DNA from 3 places in the Mesorhizobium sp. B2-9-1 genome. Region 1 is predicted to be linked to each of the others. Evidence: predicted binding sites of a transcription regulator. Region 1 holds the regulator's gene; each other region holds the start of a gene.
The links. Region 1 encodes LexA, which represses DNA repair genes until DNA is damaged. Its sites were predicted from a motif close to TGTTCNNNNTGTGTTCNG; they were not measured.
Positions count from the first base shown of each region.

Region 1 (5,705 bases):
GGTGTGCCTGGCATAGAGCCAGTTGAACAGCGCCGTGCGCGCCCCGCCGATATGCAGATAGCCTGTAGGCGAGGGGGCAAAACGGGTAACGACCTTGTCGGACATGGAACTCTCGAGGAAGCGCTGAAAAATGCATGTTTCGCGCAGACTTCCACGCGACCGGCGTTCATGTAGCATAGGCGGTCTGGGGCGCAAGGGGCAGACCCGATGGCTGGACGTGGCCGGGGCGCGGAGGAGGGCGAGGGAACGACAGCGGGCGTCAGCGAACGCCTGATGTTTGCTCATGCCGTGCCCGAAGAGGGAACGCCGGTTTCGCTTCGGGCGCCGCGTCCGCCAGCTGAGCTTCTGCCGCCTGGCGGCGGCACGTTACCGCCAGCATCGCCGACAGCCAATGTCGGCCGGATCCGCAGACAGCTTGGCCGCGTTTCGCTTCCTGCTCTGCGCCGAAGCGTTGCGGTCGCCGCCACCACCGAGCTCGACCGTGGCGTCGGCTTTCTGCTGGTGCCGGTGTTCCTGGCAGCCGGCGTGATCTGTTACTTCTCGCTGAGCGCCGAGCCGGACCTCTACAGGCCGCTTGCGGCAGTCGCCCTGATGGCGGTCTGCGCGGCGGTCTCGCGTTCCCGGCACAGAACGCACCTTGCCTTCATGGCGGTGTTTTTCTGCGCCTTGGGCTTTCTCGCGGCCAAGGTGGAGACCTGGCGGATGGCGACCCCAGTGCTGGGTTCCGAAATCCAGACACGGCTGACGGGCCGCCTCGTCACCGCCGAGGCGATGGCCAACGGCCGTGTCCGGCTCACCATAGATCTCATATCCACGGAGCATCCGAAGCTGCGCTACGCGCCGGACCGCATCAGGCTGTCGGCGCGCAGGATCCCTTCCGGCATGACGGCCGGGTCGATGCTGACCGGCTATGCCAAGCTGCTGCCGCCGACAGGTCCGGTTCGGCCGGACAGCTACGACTATTCCTTCGACAGCTATTTTGCCGGCATCGGCGCCAGTGGCTTTTTCCTGGGCGATCCGAAACTTGTCGCGTCGACCCAGACAGTTCCAACGGAGGTGCCTTTCGGCGCGCGCGTGGCATCGGCCATAGAAAACGCTCGCGAGGGGATTGCCGACCACATCAGGAGCAGCATCGGTGGTTCCGAGGGTGAGATCGCAGCGGCGCTGATCGTCGGCGTTCGTGCCGGCATTCCGGACGAAATCAACGAGTCGATGCGACGGACCGGCATCTACCACATCATTTCGATCTCCGGCCTGCATATGGCGCTGGTTGCCGGCACGATCATGGTGCTTTTGCGCGGCGCTTTCGCGCTGTTTCCGGATTTCTCGTCGCGGCGGCCGGTGAAGAAATACGCCGCCGGGATCGCACTCATCTCGATCGCCGCCTACCTCATCATCTCCGGCATCGTGGTGGCGGCCGAGCGAAGCTTCATCATGCTGGCCGTGATGCTCGCCGCCGTGCTCTTCGACCGCGCGGCGCTGACAATGCGCAACCTGGCGATCTCTGCCATCGCCGTCATCCTGGTCTCGCCGCATGAAGTGGTCGGCCCGAGCTTCCAGATGTCCTTCGCCGCCACCGCCGCCCTGGTCGGCGCCTATGCCGGCTTTGCCGATTATCGCGCCGGCAAAACGACCGCGCCGCCGGCAAAGCGTTCATTCCTCGGGTTCCTGTCGCGAAAACTGGTGGTTGGCGTGGGCGGCGCCGCCGTGACGTCGCTCATCGCGGGCAGCGCGACATTGCTGTTTGCGATCTGGCACTTCCAGCGGGTGTCGCCGCTCAGCCTGCTTGCCAATCTGGCGGTCATGCCGATCGTCTCGCTGATCGTCATGCCGTTCGCCGTGCTGAGCGCGCTGGCCATGCCCTTCGGCTTCGACGGTCCGCTCCTCTATGTGATGGGCAAGGGGCTGACGGCGATGATCGCCATCTCGGCATGGATTTCCGAGCGCTCGCCTGTCGATGCCGTCGGGCTGATCTCGATCCAGTCGGTGCTGCTGGCGACGGTCGCGCTGGTCATCGCGACCATGGCCACCACCTGGCTGAGGCTTGCCGCCGTACCCTTCGCGCTCGCCGCGCTGCTGGCCATTCCGCACGTCCGCACACCGGATGTGCTCATTTCCGAGGACGCGCATCTGGTGGCGATGCCGATCGGCGGCGGCGAGCTTGCCGTCAATCGCGAACGCTCCAACGAGTTCACTACCGACAACTGGAAACGGGCGCTGAAAGCCGAGGATATCGTGCCGCCGGAAAGGTTCGCCAAAGATACGCTGGACATTGCCGATCCCGTCGACCTGCCACCCGGCTCGCCCTTCTATTGCACCGGCGATCTCTGCATCGGCCGGCATCCTTCCGGCGCGATCGTCGCGCTCGCCGAGACCCGCGACGCCGCCCGGCCGGCCTGCGGTTTCGCCGACCTCATCGTCATCAACGACGCCACGGCCTATAACCCATGCCGCGATCCGCGTGTGCTCGTCGTCACCAAGCGGCAGCTGGCGCGCGACGGCAGCGCCGCCGTCTTCTTCGATCCGCAATCGGCAACCGCGCGGCCAACCGTCCGCTACGCGGTCGTAGAACCATACCGACCCTGGCACGAGCAGCGGAAATACACGCGCGAGGCGAGGGGACTGGCGCCCTATAAGCAGCCGGAAAAACCAGCCGCCGCACCGGCCCAATAGATTGTCGTCCGGGCGAAGACGGCGAGCAGTTCTGCTCAATAGCGGCGAATAAGTCCCACGAGCTTGCCCTGAACCTTGACCCGGTCCGGTCCAAAGATCCGGGTCTCATAGGCCGGGTTGGCGGCTTCGAGCGCGATCGAGGCACCCTTGCGGCGGAAACGCTTCAAGGTTGCCTCCTCATCGTCGACGAGCGCCACCACGATCTCGCCCGGGCTTGCCGTGTTGGCATTGCGGATGATGACGGTATCGCCGTCGAAGATCCCGGCCTCGATCATCGAGTCGCCCTTGACCTCCAACGCATAATGCTCGCCGCCCATGATCATGTCCGGCGGCACCGAGATCGAATGCGTCTGGTGCTGGATGGCGTCAATCGGCACGCCGGCGGCGATGCGGCCCATCACCGGAATGGATACGGCCGCCGCGGCCTCGTCGTCATTGCTTGGCGTCGGGGTGCGCGATGGCGTCGCCGGCTTGACCTGGCGATTGAGATTGCCTTGGCCGCCCTGGATGACGCTCGGCGAAAACTTCTTCGCGGCATTAAGGCCTGGCGCGATCGAGTCGGGCAGGCGCAGCACTTCCAGCGCGCGCGCCCGGTTTGGCAGCCGGCGAATGAAGCCGCGTTCTTCCAGCGCCGTGATCAGCCGGTGGATGCCGGACTTGGAGGCAAGGTCGAGCGCCTCCTTCATCTCATCGAATGATGGAGGAATCCCGCTCTCCTTCAGGCGTTCATGGATGAACATCAGGAGTTCATGTTGTTTGCGCGTCAGCATCGGCGGCCCCCACGGGTTCTGAAACCAGAATCAGAAAAACAAACCCAGAACAAACACTATCTGTTCCAGTTGTGTTCCGCAACCGTTTAAAGTTTAGTGAATTTGTTAAGGCGGCCGAAACGATGTCGCATCCGGTGATGCCTTGGCCGTCCCGGCTGGGGTAGGGGCGTTGATTCCGCTCGGATTTGGAGCCTCCTTAAGCTGAATCAAGAGCCGACACCATCACGAAGCCGTGGATGGGATCACGTCGGTTTCTGCGCAAGCGTGCCGCACCGTGAACGAAACGGACCCAAAATGCCAACCTTAGCAATGGTTCCGATCCAGGGTCTTCGCCGTCTATGGACCAGCTAACATAGGACCAAAGGTTCTTGCCCTGTCGCCGACGGTGGTGAGACAACCCCCTTGGCCAGATCGAAATGGAGGCGGCAGCACAATGAGGGGAATTCCTGATTTCGCCGAAGTCGAGGCGATGGATGCCGCGGATCCGCTGCGCGCCATGCGCGATCGCTTCGTCTTGCCGGAAGGCGTCATATACCTCGACGGCAATTCGCTGGGCGCTGCTTCGATCGACGCCTTCAACGAGATCGAGACTGCCGCGAGGCAGGAATGGGCGCGGGATCTCATCCGCGCCTGGAACACCGCCGACTGGTTCGATATGCCCATCGAGCTGGGCGACCAGCTCGGGCGCCTGATCGGCGCGAAACCCGGCCAGACGGTCGTTTGCGACACGACTTCGATCAACATCTACAAGGTCCTGCATGCGGCACTTGCGATGCGGCCCGAGCGTTCGGTGATCGTTGCCGAGACCGACAGCTTTCCGACCGACCTCTACATGGCGGAAGGGGTCGCATCGACGCGGCCCGGCACGGTGCTGCGGCTCGAAGGCGCCGATGCCCCGACGATTGAGGAACTGGTCGACGATCGCGTCGCGGTCATCCTGGTCAACCACGTCAACTATAAATCCGGCCGGCTGCGCGACATGGCGGCGCTCACCCGCAAGGCCCGTGAAGCCGGCGCGTTAATCGTGTGGGACCTCTGCCACACAGCGGGTGCGCTGCCGGTGGATCTCGACGGCTCGAATGCCGATTTCGCCATCGGCTGCACCTACAAGTATCTCAATGGCGGGCCGGGCTCGCCGGCCTTCATCTACGCCGCGAGCCGCCACCACGGCGACATTCGCCAGCCGCTCAGCGGCTGGTGGGGCCATGCCCGGCCTTTCGCGTTCGAGCAGGGCTATGCCGCGGGCACTGGCATCCGGCGGTTCCTGTGCGGAACGCAGCCGGTGCTGTCGATGCGCGCGCTGAAAGGCGCGCTGGATCTCTGGAACGACGTCGACATGAGGGCCGTGCGGAGAAAAAGCGTCGCGCTGACGGACCTGTTCATCCGGCTTGTCGAGGCCAGATGCGGCGGCATCGGTCTTGAGTTGGAGAGCCCGCGCTCAGGCGCAGAACGCGGCAGCCAGGTATCGTTCGCCCATCCAAATGGCTACCAGGTGATGCGCGCCCTGATCGAGCGCGGCGTGATCGGCGATTTCCGCGCGCCATCCACCATTCGTTTCGGCTTCACGCCGCTTTATGTCGGTTACCGCGATGTCTGGAATGCGGTCGAGGTGCTGGAGGACATCCTGCGCACTGGCATCTGGCAAGACGCGCGCTTTGCCGTCAAAACAACTGTTACCTGACTTTGAATCGGCGATGCCGAACAAATGACCTGATCGCGGAGACACCGTTGCTGGGACATCGTGTTGTCGACTGGGATGACGCCTACGCAAATGGCGCCAACATCGCGGGCGGCGACCGCTGGCCCGCGGCGTGGGATGGTCCGGCGCGGGCATTCCGCGAAAGGCTGCTGTCAGAGGGCAGGGCGCGGCTCGATATCGTGTATGGCGACGCGCCGCGCAATCGCTTCGACCTGTTTCTCCCGTCTGCGGCGCCAAAGGGGCTCGTCGTATTCATCCACGGCGGCTACTGGATGGAGTCGGACAAGGGCTCCTGGTCGCATCTGGCTGGAGGCGCGCTCGGGCGCGGCTTTGCCGTCGCCATGCCCTCCTACACGCTGTGCCCGCAGACCAGGATCAGCGGCATAGTCGGCGAGGTCGCTGCAGCGATCGAGAAGGCGGCAGCCATGGTCGATGGTCCGCTGATGCTGACCGGGCACTCGGCCGGCGGGCATCTGGCCAGCCGAATGGTGACCACGGCCTCACCGCTATCATCCGATGTGACATGGCGCATACGACAGGTGGTTTCGATTTCAGGCCTGCAC
Region 1 covers NZ_VFTP01000001.1:752,911-758,615, forward strand. The annotation lists gene gltX (glutamate--tRNA ligase) at 1-105, opposite strand, end outside; gene FJW05_RS03725 (ComEC/Rec2 family competence protein) at 208-2,673, shown strand; gene lexA (transcriptional repressor LexA) at 2,709-3,443, opposite strand; gene kynU (kynureninase) at 3,877-5,124, shown strand; gene FJW05_RS03740 (alpha/beta hydrolase) at 5,172-5,705, shown strand, end outside.

Region 2 (5,705 bases), 210 kb from region 1:
CTGAAAGCCATGGATGGTACGGGCTTGGTCCGGTATCTGTATGGCCGGATAAGCAGCGGCAAGGCATCGGAAGTGCATTGATTTACGAAGGGCTTGCAATCCTCAGGGCGAACGGAGCAAAAGGCTGCGTGTTAATCGGTGATCCGGCCTATTACGGGCGCTTCGGCTTCAGAAGCGACGGCAACTTGAGCTATCAAGATCTGCCCGCGCAATATGTGCAATCACTGCCTTTCCAGAGCGAACCCGCCAACGGACAGCTGAAATTCAGCCCTGCATTCAACCGGTAGAACGGATTCAAAGCTGAGGGATTAGATTCTGCCCTATAAAGCTTTGGCGATCTCCGCCGCCAGCCGCGCATTGTTCTCGACCAGCGCGATGTTGGTCTTCAGGCTGCGGCCACCGGTCAGCTCCAGAATTTTCGACAGCAAAAACGGTGTCACCGCCTTGCCGGTGACGTTGAGCGCCTCGGCCGCCTTTTGCGCGGCCTGGATATAGCCGTCCATCTCGGCGGCCGGGATTTCGTCGCTCTGCGGCACCGGATTGGCGACGAGGATGCCGCCGCCCAAGCCCAGCGCCTGACGCGTGCGGTAAAAATGCGCGATGTCTTCCGGCGCATGAAGGGTCAGCGGCGCGCGGAAGGGCGACTGCCTCGACCAGAAGGCGGGCATCGTCTCGCAGCCACGGCCGATAACCGGCACGCCGCGCGTTTCCAGGACTTCCAGCGTCTTTTCGATGTCTAGGATCGCCTTGGCGCCGGCCGAGACGACGATGACCGGCGTGCGCGCCAGCTCGTCGAGGTCGGCCGAGATATCGAAGCTTTTCTCAGCGCCCTTGTGGACGCCGCCGATGCCGCCGGTGGCGAACACTTTTATGCCGGCCATATGCGCGGCGATCATGGTCGCCGCAACCGTGGTGCCGCCGGTACGCGTTTGAGCGACCGCGAAACCGAGATCGGCGCGCGACAGCTTCATGGCATCGCCCGTCATGGCAAGCGATTCGCGCTCGCCGTCGGAGAGGCCGATCTTGATGCGGCCCTCGACCACGGCGATCGTCGCCGGCACCGCGCCGCCATCGATGATGATCTGCTCGACCTTGGCGGCCATGGCGCCGTTGTCGGGGTAGGGCATGCCGTGGGTGATGATGGTGCTTTCCAGCGCCACCACGGGCCGGCCGGCGGCAAGCGCCTCCGCCACGGGCGGATGGATATCGACGAAGGGGCGGGCGGTGTCAGGCGTCATGGCTGTCTCCGATCCGAGGGATTGCTCCGGCAGTGGTGGCCCTATGCCACTTCCCGCGGCTCCGGCACAAGGGCAAGCGCCTGCGTGAAGGTGGTGATCGTGAAGGACGGCACGGCCTGCGGGCTCTCTATGGCGAGCATTGCCGCGGCAAGGCCTTCGCGTAGTGCTGCGCGCAGTGACAGGCCGCGCAGCAAGGCGGCGACGGTTGCGCCGGTCAAGGCGTCGCCGGCGCCGGTCACGTCGGCCACCTTGCGCGGCGCGGGCGGGTCGATCTCGAAGATGCCGGTGTCGTCGAAGCCTAGCACCGGAGCGCTGCCGGACGTGACCACGCCGGCATTCAGGCCAGCGCGCCTGAGCGCGTCGACAAGGGTCTTGCCGGATGGCTCGGCGCCGACCAGCGCGGCGGCCTCGCGACGGTTCATGAAGAGCAGCGACAGACGGTCGAGCAGCGGCGCCAGGCGGACGACCTTGGCCGGCGAGACGGCTATGGCGAAGACCGGCCGGCCGCAGGCAAGCGCCAGCAGGCGCTCCAGCGCCGCCGTCGGCAGGTTGGCGTCGCACATGATGGCGTCGGCGGCGGCGATCGCCTCGCGCACCTTGGCGCGCCTTATTTGCTTGGGGAAGGCAAGGTCGTAGAGCGCCATGTCGGCAAGCCCGACGATCAACTCGCCTTCGGCATCGATCAGCGCCGTGTAGCTCGGCGTCGTGCGGTCGAGGAACACCACCGAAAAGTCGGTTATCCCGGCGTTGTCGATCGCCGAGGCGACCGTGTCCGCCGCAGCGTCGCCGCCACGCACCGAGATCAGCGAGGCCGACACGCCGCGCTTCACCACGCTGCGCAGCGCGTTGAAAACCACGCCGCCGACGTCCTCGCGCATGATGCCGGGATTCGAAGCCGCGGGCACATAGATGCCCGAGACCTGGCCGCGCCGGTCGATATGGGCGCCGCCAAGCGCCAGGATTGTTGGGGATGTCGGCATTTCGGGTCGGTGACTTTCGTTGGTCGCGCGGCTGCGCACACTAGAGCGGTTCAGCGTTTCACGGAATCGCCGAACTGCCCTAAGTCTTTATCCCGGACGGAAAACCGCTACGCACTTTTCCTGCAATTGGTCTAGGTTTCCTCAGGTCGCCCTGCAATCGGGGTCGCGATTCGGACGGCCGGATATCGAAATCTCTTCTGGACCGGTGGCTGCACCCTGTACCAGCCTTGGTGAGACAAAAATAGAACAAATCCAGATATTGATTATTTTTCAGATATTTGTTGCCCCTTGCCAAATGAGAACAAAAAAGGTACAAAACAAGCAGGGATCACGGATTGTCCGGCCTTCATTGACGACCAAGGGGTGATGTATCATGGCTCAGAATTCTTTGCGGCTTGTAGAGGATAAGGCAGTGGACAAATCAAAGGCTCTGGACGCGGCGCTGTCGCAAATCGAGCGCGCGTTCGGCAAGGGCTCGATCATGCGGCTCGGCGCCAACGAGCAGGTGGTCGAGATCGAAACCGTGCCGACCGGCTCGCTCGGCCTCGACATCGCGCTCGGCGTCGGCGGCCTGCCGCGCGGCCGCATCATCGAGATTTACGGGCCGGAAAGCTCGGGCAAGACGACGCTGGCGCTGCACACGGTTGCGGAAGCCCAGAAGAAGGGCGGCATCTGCGCCTTCGTCGATGCCGAGCACGCGCTCGATCCGGTCTATGCCCGCAAGCTTGGCGTCGACCTCGAGAACCTTTTGATCTCGCAGCCCGACACCGGCGAGCAGGCGCTGGAGATCTGCGACACGCTGGTGCGTTCGGGCGCCATCGACGTGCTGGTCGTCGACTCGGTGGCGGCACTGACGCCGCGCGCTGAAATCGAAGGCGAGATGGGCGATTCGCTGCCCGGTCTTCAGGCTCGCCTGATGAGCCAGGCGCTGCGCAAGCTGACCGCCTCGATCTCGCGTTCCAACACCATGGTCATCTTCATCAACCAGATCCGCATGAAGATCGGCGTCATGTTCGGCTCGCCCGAGACGACCACCGGCGGCAACGCGCTGAAATTCTACGCCTCGGTGCGCCTCGACATCCGCCGCATCGGCTCGGTCAAGGACCGCGACGAGGTCGTCGGCAACCAGACCCGCGTCAAGGTGGTGAAGAACAAGCTGGCCCCGCCCTTCAAGGTGGTCGAGTTCGACATCATGTATGGCGAGGGCGTGTCGAAGACCGGCGAGCTGATCGATCTCGGCGTCAAGGCCGGCGTCATCGAGAAGTCGGGCGCCTGGTTCTCCTACAATTCCCAGCGCCTCGGCCAGGGTCGCGAGAACGCAAAACTGTTCCTGCGCGACAATCCCGACACGGCGCGTGAGGTCGAGCTTGCATTGCGCCAGAATGCCGGGCTGATCGCCGAGAAATTCCTCGAGAATGGCGGCTCGGAAGGCGGCGACGACGGTTTCGAGGACGAAGCCGGCGCCCTGTAAAGTGCGTTTACGCCTGGGATTTTGGGCTCTGCGCGACCCGAGGGCGGCCGAGGATAGTTGGTTGGCTTAGCCGGAGTTCGGCCACAATCCTGGTTTATCGTCTTATGCTTATGTAATCGAGTTCTTGTATTGCGTAACCCGAACCGCCGGCCTTCGTGCCGGCGGTTTTGCGTTTCGCGGGCAGCGCTGAGCCGCCGCTCGTCGGCCGATGGCCCAAAGCGCGTCGCGCTGCAATGAACTCACGCGGTGTGCCTTGATCTTTGTTTATGCATGTCGTTTTCCCAAAAACCGCTTGCGCAGTTTTGAGCGACACGCCTGTTTTCCGTGTTTCTGGACAGGCACAAGAGCTATCGCTAAAAGGCCAATCTATCTTCTGAAACACCAAAGCCCATTTGCCGCCGGCCGGGCCGGCGGTTCTTGCGAAAAAGGCAGTATGCAATGAGTGGCGTGAACGACATCCGGTCGACATTCCTCGACTACTTCCGCAAGGAGGGCCACGAGATCGTCGCCTCCAGCCCGCTGGTGCCGCGCAACGATCCGACGCTGATGTTCACCAACGCCGGCATGGTGCAGTTCAAGAACGTCTTCACCGGCCTGGAGAAGCGTCCCTATTCGCGGGCCTCTACCGCGCAAAAGAGCGTGCGCGCTGGCGGCAAGCACAACGACCTCGACAATGTCGGCTACACCGCGCGCCATCTGACCTTCTTCGAGATGCTCGGCAATTTCTCGTTCGGCGACTATTTCAAGGAGCGCGCGATCGAGCTTGCGTGGAACCTGATCACCAAGGGTTTCGGCCTCAAGAAGGACAAGCTGCTCGTCACCGTCTACCACACCGACGACGAGGCGGCGGCTTACTGGAAGAAGATCGCGGGCTTCTCGGATGATCGCATCATCCGGATTCCTACCTCGGACAATTTCTGGGCGATGGGCGACACCGGCCCCTGCGGCCCGTGCTCGGAAATCTTCATCGATCGCGGCGAGCATATCTGGGGCGGACCGCCCGGCAGCCCGGAAGAGGATGGCGACCGGTTCCTGGAATTCTGGAACCTGGTGTTCATGCAATACGAGCAGGTGACCAAGGATGAGCGCGTCGACCTGCCGCGTCCCTCGATCGACACCGGCATGGGCCTGGAGCGCATGGCCTCTATCCTGCAGGGAGTCGAAAGCGTCTTCGAGACCGACCTGTTCAAGCATCTGATCGACGCCGCGTCCTCGGCGCTCGGTCAGGGGCCAAGCCAGGAGAACGTCGGGTCGTACCGCGTCATCGCGGATCATCTGCGCTCAACCTCGTTCCTGGTGGCCGACGGCGTGCTGCCGTCGAATGAGGGGCGCGGCTATGTGCTGCGCCGCATCATGCGCCGTGCCATGCGCCACGCGCAGCTGCTGGGCGCCAAGGAGCCGCTGATGTGGCAGCTGGTGCCGTCGCTGGTGCGCGAGATGGGCCAGGCCTATCCCGAGCTCGTGCGCGGCGAGGCGCTGATCACCGAAACGCTGAAGCTTGAGGAAACACGCTTCCGCAAGACACTGGTGCGCGGCCTCGGCCTGCTTTCGGACGCGACCGAGACGCTCAAAGCCGGCGACATGCTGGACGGCGAGACGGCCTTCAAGCTCTACGACACCTATGGCTTCCCGCTCGATCTGACCCAGGATGCGCTGCGCCAGCGCAGCATCTCGGTCGATATCGCCGGCTTCACCGACGCGATGGAGCGGCAAAAGACCGAGGCGCGCGCGCATTGGGCGGGCTCGGGCGAAGCCGCGACCGAGACGGTATGGTTCTCGGTACGCGAAAAGACCGGCGCGACCGAATTCCTCGGCTATGAGACTGAAGCTGCGGAAGGCATCGTCCAGGCCCTGGTCAAGGACGGCAAGACCATCGACAGCGCGAGGCAGGGCGATGCGGTCGCCGTGGTGGTCAACCAGACGCCGTTCTACGGCGAATCCGGCGGCCAGATGGGCGACACCGGCGTGATTTCCGGCGAGGGTTTTTCAATCGAGATCTCGGACACGCAGAAGAAG
Region 2 covers NZ_VFTP01000001.1:543,743-549,447, forward strand. The annotation lists gene FJW05_RS02665 (N-acetyltransferase) at 1-287, shown strand, start outside; gene FJW05_RS02670 (pseudouridine-5'-phosphate glycosidase) at 321-1,238, opposite strand; gene FJW05_RS02675 (carbohydrate kinase family protein) at 1,280-2,218, opposite strand; gene recA (recombinase RecA) at 2,592-3,689, shown strand; gene alaS (alanine--tRNA ligase) at 4,128-5,705, shown strand, end outside.
Region 2: recA (recombinase RecA) is a predicted target of LexA. The motif match lies at 2,516-2,533, and genes of this name have one in related genera.

Region 3 (5,705 bases), on a different contig from region 1:
GATAGCCGCCGAAATAGACGACGTCGGCCTTCAGTTCCTTCAGCTTGGTGACGAGGGCCGAATAATCCTTCTCGCCGGCATTGATGCCTTCGTAGTCGACTTCCTTGAGACCGCCGGCATTCATCGTCGCCTTCACGGCGTCGGCGACGCCCTGGCCGTAGGCGCTCTTGTCGTGCAGGACGACGACGTTCTTGCCGGCGTATTTCTTGGCGATCCACGGGCCGATGAAGGCGCCCTGAGCGTCGTCACGCGTATAGAGGCGCATGATGGTCGGCCAGCCGGCCTTGGCGGCGGCGTCGGTCAGCACGGGGTTGGATGAGGCGGGGCTCATCATCAGCGTGCCGGCTTCGGCATAGACGGCCGAGGCCGGAATGCTGGAGCCAGAGCAGGCATGGCCATCGACGAACTTGACGCCGTTGGCGACGATGCGGTTGGCGACCGAGACCGCCTGCTTCGGATCGCACTGGTCGTCCTCGATGTCGAGCTTGATCTGGGAGCCGTTGACGCCGCCAGCCGCATTGATCGCGTCGGCGGCGGCCTGCGCGCCCTGCTTGAACTGGTCACCGATGGTGGCGAGCTGGCCGGTCATGGGGCCGACCACCGAAATGGTGATGTCGTCGGCAAAGGCAACCGGGGCGCTCATCATCAGGCCAAAAGCGGCCGCGCTCAAAATACCCAATTTTTTCATGACTATAAGAACTCCTCCACTTGCGCGTGCCGATCCGGCCGCGCTTCTTCCACAGAGCCGGGACAATTTCACCCTTCGCCGAAACTGTCGAGAGGACAGTGAGGCCGGTTTTGGTTCATTCCGACGAGGATTTCTTGGGCCACGCGCCTGATTGCCAGGCGTAATGCAAAAAGCCGCGCCGACCTTGTTTCGGTCGGTCGCGGCTTTTGCAGTCGAGCTCCCCAGACGCCCCCGCGCCTGAAACCCGCTCGCTTCCCTGTTTTTTCGCGTGGCTTCGGTTGTCTCAACCCGCCACGTTCTCGTTCTTCTTGACCGGCCGTCTTTCCGCGGCCTTGTCCCAATGAGCTGAGCGCTGCGCGCTGAGGATCAGTGCATCGTCATCCATTCGCGGGCTTCGCGCAGCGCCGTGGCGATCTCGACTTTCGACATGGTGGCCGACAGTTCCGAGCGCAGCTCGGCGGCGCGGGCCGAGCCCTTGATCGCGGCGATGTTGAACCATTTGTGGGCGGCAACGACATCGGTCTCGCAATCGCGACCGGTCGCATACATCATGCCCAGCTCGAAAAGAATGTCGGCCTGGGCAGTTGCCCCCATGGCGCCGAAGCCGTCCTCAAGCATTTCAAAGCGTGCCATTTCAATCCCCTGTCTGGCTCCCGAGAGCTGCCTCCTTTTCCCTTGGTATCCCTCGGGGCGAGCCGCTCTTTCGATGCTTTCGAGGATGACGGCTGGCCTTGAATCCGTCGTTAAATGGCTTGCTTAATTTGAGGAAAACAAAGCTAAAACAAGAGGTAAACGCGGAAAACCGTTAAGCATGGGAATCCAGCGTTTCAGCCATTTTGCGTCAAATTCGATGAAAATTGCCGGTGGCGGAATCAAGACTTCGCTAACCACGGAAACCGAAGCGTTTTTCGGTCGCGTTTATTTTCAATCGACCGCGCGGCGAAAATCCTTGCAACCTTCCGTCGCGGCACCGCTTTCGTTTTGGCGGCGGCTGGATTAGCTTTACCTTTGCGTAAGGGGCAGGAAGGCGGACTGGAGCCGCCGCAACCCCATAGGGAGGTGGACAAGATGTCTCGAAAGCTGACTCTGGCCCTGGCGGCCACCTTGATCATGGCGGGCGCCGCATGCGCCGACCCGATCGAAGGCAACTGGAAGACGCAGGCCGGCGACACCGCGGCGATCGGCGGGAGCGGTTCTTTCTCGATCACGCTCAAGACCGGCAAATACGCCGGCAAGACGATCGGCTCGCTGAAGGCGGCCGGCGACAACAAATATGCCGGCAGCATCACCGACCCGGCAAACGACAAGACCTATTCCGGCAAGGCGACGCTCTCGGGCACCGCGCTCAAGATGAGCGGCTGCGTGTTCGGCGGCCTGATCTGCAAAAGCCAGACGTGGCACAAGCTCTGAGCGCCAAACTCCAGACCATACGAGACGGCCAAGGGCGTTTCACCGTTTTGCGAAACGGTGAAACGCCCGATTTCCTTGTTTGACGCAATTCCGGACGGAAAATCGCTCACACTTTTCCTGGAATTGCGTCTTTGTTTGACGCAATCCAGACGGAAAACCGCCCACACTTTTCCTGGAATTGCTCTACACGGCCCGTTTTTTGGAGCGACAGCGCTCCGCCGCGCTGTGGCACCGGCACGCGTGCAAGACCCTCGTCAATCAATTTGAACCGCAGATGAATACCGGTCTCAGAACCGGTTCAGAGGCCGTCAGGCATTTTCTCCCGCATTGAAGGAGAGAGAAATGCTTGCCCGTCGCTTCACCATCGTTTGCCTGCTGATGAGCCTGTTCGGCATGCTCTTCGCCATCCTCGTGGCGGAGGCCGGCCACCCCGTTCGCTCGTGGGAACGGCCGGTGCCCGCATTGTCGGCCTCGTGAACCAAATCGAGCTCTGAAACGACAAAGCTTAGAATCGACCAAGCTGGAAATCGGGATACCACCAAAATGAACCGCATCGCCGACAATGCAACGAAGATCCTCCGGCTGCTGCCGCGGGCGATGCTTATCCTGATGCTGCTGGCAGCCCCGGTGCTGGCGGTGCCGATGATGCGGGCCGATACAAGCCATAGGATCGAGGCGCCGCCGCACAAGAACACCAGCGTAGGCTTCGTGCTGCTGATCAGCCTGCAGCGCGGGTAGATGTGACGATATTCAGGTGACCTGAATCTCGTCACACCTTGAATCGGAGCGATAACAAAAAATCTCCAGCTGGGTAGCGGTTCCTGTCCGCTCACCCCTCCCAAGCGCTCTCCTGAGTCTCTATATTGAGCCATGGAAAAGCGAATCTACCCCCAAGCCATCGACTCGGTCGTCATGCCGGAGCCCTTCGGCAAGCAGGACTTCCACGACGCCAGAAAGGCCGTCGCGGCGCTGCAGGCGCTCTACGACCGCAACACCAAATTCCTGCGCGATTCTTTCTCAGCCCTTGCCGCGGGCGGAGATGAAAGCAAGCGCTACCGGGCCTTCTATCCGCAGATCGGCGTCACCACGACCTCGTTCAGCCAGGTCGACTCGCGCCAGGCCTATGGCCATATGCCGACGCCCGGCCATTTCGCCACCACGATCACGCAGCCGCAACTGTTCGAGAACTATCTCATCGAGCAGCTTCGGCTCATCATGCGCAATCACGGCGTGACGGTGACGGTCTCGGAATCGACGACACCCATCCCGCTGCATTTCGCCTTCCTGGAAGGCACCTATGTCGACGGCGCCGCCGCCGAGCGCATCAAGCGGCCGATCCGCGACCTGTTCGACGTGCCCGATCTCGACGGCACCGACGACCAGATCGCCAACGGCACCTTCGAGGTGGCGTTCGGCGAGCCGCGGCCGCTGGCGCCGTTCACCGCGCAGCGCATTGATTATTCGCTCCACCGCATGACGCATTACACGGCGACCAGCCCGCAGCATTTCCAGAACTTCGTGCTGTTCACCAATTACCAGTTCTACATCGACGAATTCGTCGCGCGCGCCCGCGAGTTGATGGCCAATGGCGACAGCGGCTATGTCGAGTTCGTCGAACCCGGCAATGTCGTGACCAGGAACGGGGAGACGGTCCCGGAAGGAACGCCGCCGCACCGCCTGCCCCAGATGCCGGCCTACCACCTGAAGAAGCCGGGCCATGGCGGCATCACCATGGTCAATATCGGCGTCGGCCCGTCCAACGCCAAGACCATCACCGACCATATAGCGGTGCTGAGGCCGCATGCCTGGGTGATGCTTGGCCACTGCGCCGGGCTGCGCAACACGCAGGCGCTGGGCGACTATGTGCTGGCGCATGCCTATGTGCGCGAGGACCATGTGCTCGATGACGACCTGCCGGTCTGGGTGCCGATCCCGCCGCTGGCCGAAATCCAGGTGGCGCTGCAGGAGGCGGTCGCCGAAGTGACGGGACTGTCGGGCTACGACCTCAAGCGCATCATGCGCACCGGCACCGTCGCCACCATCGACAACCGCAACTGGGAGCTGCGCGACCAGCGCGGACCGGTGCAGCGCCTGTCGCAGTCCCGGGCCATCGCGCTCGATATGGAATCGGCCACCATCGCCGCCAACGGCTTCCGCTTCCGCGTGCCTTACGGGACGCTGCTGTGCGTTTCCGACAAGCCGCTGCATGGCGAACTGAAGCTGCCCGGCATGGCGACCGAGTTCTACAAGCGGCAGGTGGCGCAGCATCTCACCATCGGCATCAAGGCGATGGAGAAGCTGGCCGAAATGCCGATGGAGCGGCTGCATTCGCGCAAGCTCAGAAGCTTTTCCGAAACCGCGTTCCAATAGAGCCGCACGCCTGCCAGCGACCGGCGAGGCAATCGGTCGTCTTGCTTGGGCCGCAATTTGGCCGATAACCGGTCCGAACGGAAGACTGGGCTTCGGAGAAAATGACAACGGGCGGCGCGCGCTTGAGCATGATAGCTCAGCTGATAGTCCTGGCGATGATGGCATGCTCGGCTGCGCTCTTGGCCGGGTTCTTCGGCGCGCTGCATCCGGCCTTCGATTCCTTCTCGCATTTCCGCATGCATCTGAGCCTGCTGACGGCCTTGCTTGCGCTGTTGCTGCTTGCCGGTCCCTACCGGCTGCAGGCCGTCGCCGTTCTGGTCTTCGCCATCGCCTGCTTCGCTACGACGACGGGCGCGCTTCCCAGATTGTCGGCGCAGCAGGCGGTCGCAAAGCCGGCCGACCGGATCACCTACAGCCTGTTGCAGATGAACCTGCGCTTCAACAACCCGACGCCGAAGAAAGTGCTGTCGCTGATCGGCAGGACCAATCCGGACGTCATCACGCTCGACGAAGTGTCCGGCATGTGGGCGAAGGAGCTCGGCTATATTGCCGGCGCCTACCCCTATCGCATCCTGTGCGACTATCCCAACGGCATATTCGGCGTCGCGCTGCTCTCGCGCCGTCCCTTCGCCGCCGGCACCGCGCCAGGTTGCGAGCCGCGCGGCGCGATGGCCACCGCCACGATCGATTTCGGCGGCATTCCGGTCGATGTCGCCGCGATCCATCTCAGCTGGCCGTGGCCGCAGGAGCAATACTGGCAGATTGGCGAACTGGCGCAATCGCTGGCCGCGCTCGGAGAAACCGCCATCATGGCCGGCGACTGCAATGCCGTGCCGTGGAGTGTGGCGGCGCGGCGGGTGGCGCGGCTCAGCGGCATGACGCTAATGCCTTCGATCGGTCCGACTTGGATCCACCGCACGCTGCCCGACTTCCTGCGCCGCTATGCGGGCCTGCCGATCGACCAGGTGTTCAGCAAGGGCGGGGTGACGATCCTTTCGTCGGCCCGAATGGAGGACACCGGCTCCGACCATCTGCCGGTGCTGGTCGAATTCACGCTGCGGTCCGACGGCAACGCGCCTGACGACGACCACAAGTCGGCGCTGGCGGCGAATACCTCGTCAACCGGGACACGTGGCTAGACTACCTCGACAGGTTCCAAGTCGGTCGGCCTGTGCAGTGTCTCAGTTCGAGATTTGACCGGGTGATAGCCAGCATCAACCGCCTGTCGCATCACGAG
Region 3 covers NZ_VFTP01000019.1:2,772-8,476, forward strand. The annotation lists gene FJW05_RS23560 (ABC transporter substrate-binding protein) at 1-688, opposite strand, end outside; gene FJW05_RS23565 (sel1 repeat family protein) at 1,055-1,321, opposite strand; gene FJW05_RS23570 (hypothetical protein) at 1,500-1,688, shown strand; gene FJW05_RS23575 (DUF2147 domain-containing protein) at 1,757-2,098, shown strand; gene FJW05_RS27950 (hypothetical protein) at 2,441-2,575, shown strand; gene FJW05_RS23580 (hypothetical protein) at 2,642-2,836, shown strand; gene FJW05_RS23585 (AMP nucleosidase) at 3,011-4,468, shown strand; gene FJW05_RS23590 (endonuclease/exonuclease/phosphatase family protein) at 4,597-5,607, shown strand.
Region 3: FJW05_RS23565 (sel1 repeat family protein) is a predicted target of LexA. The motif match lies at 1,455-1,472, and genes of this name have one in related genera.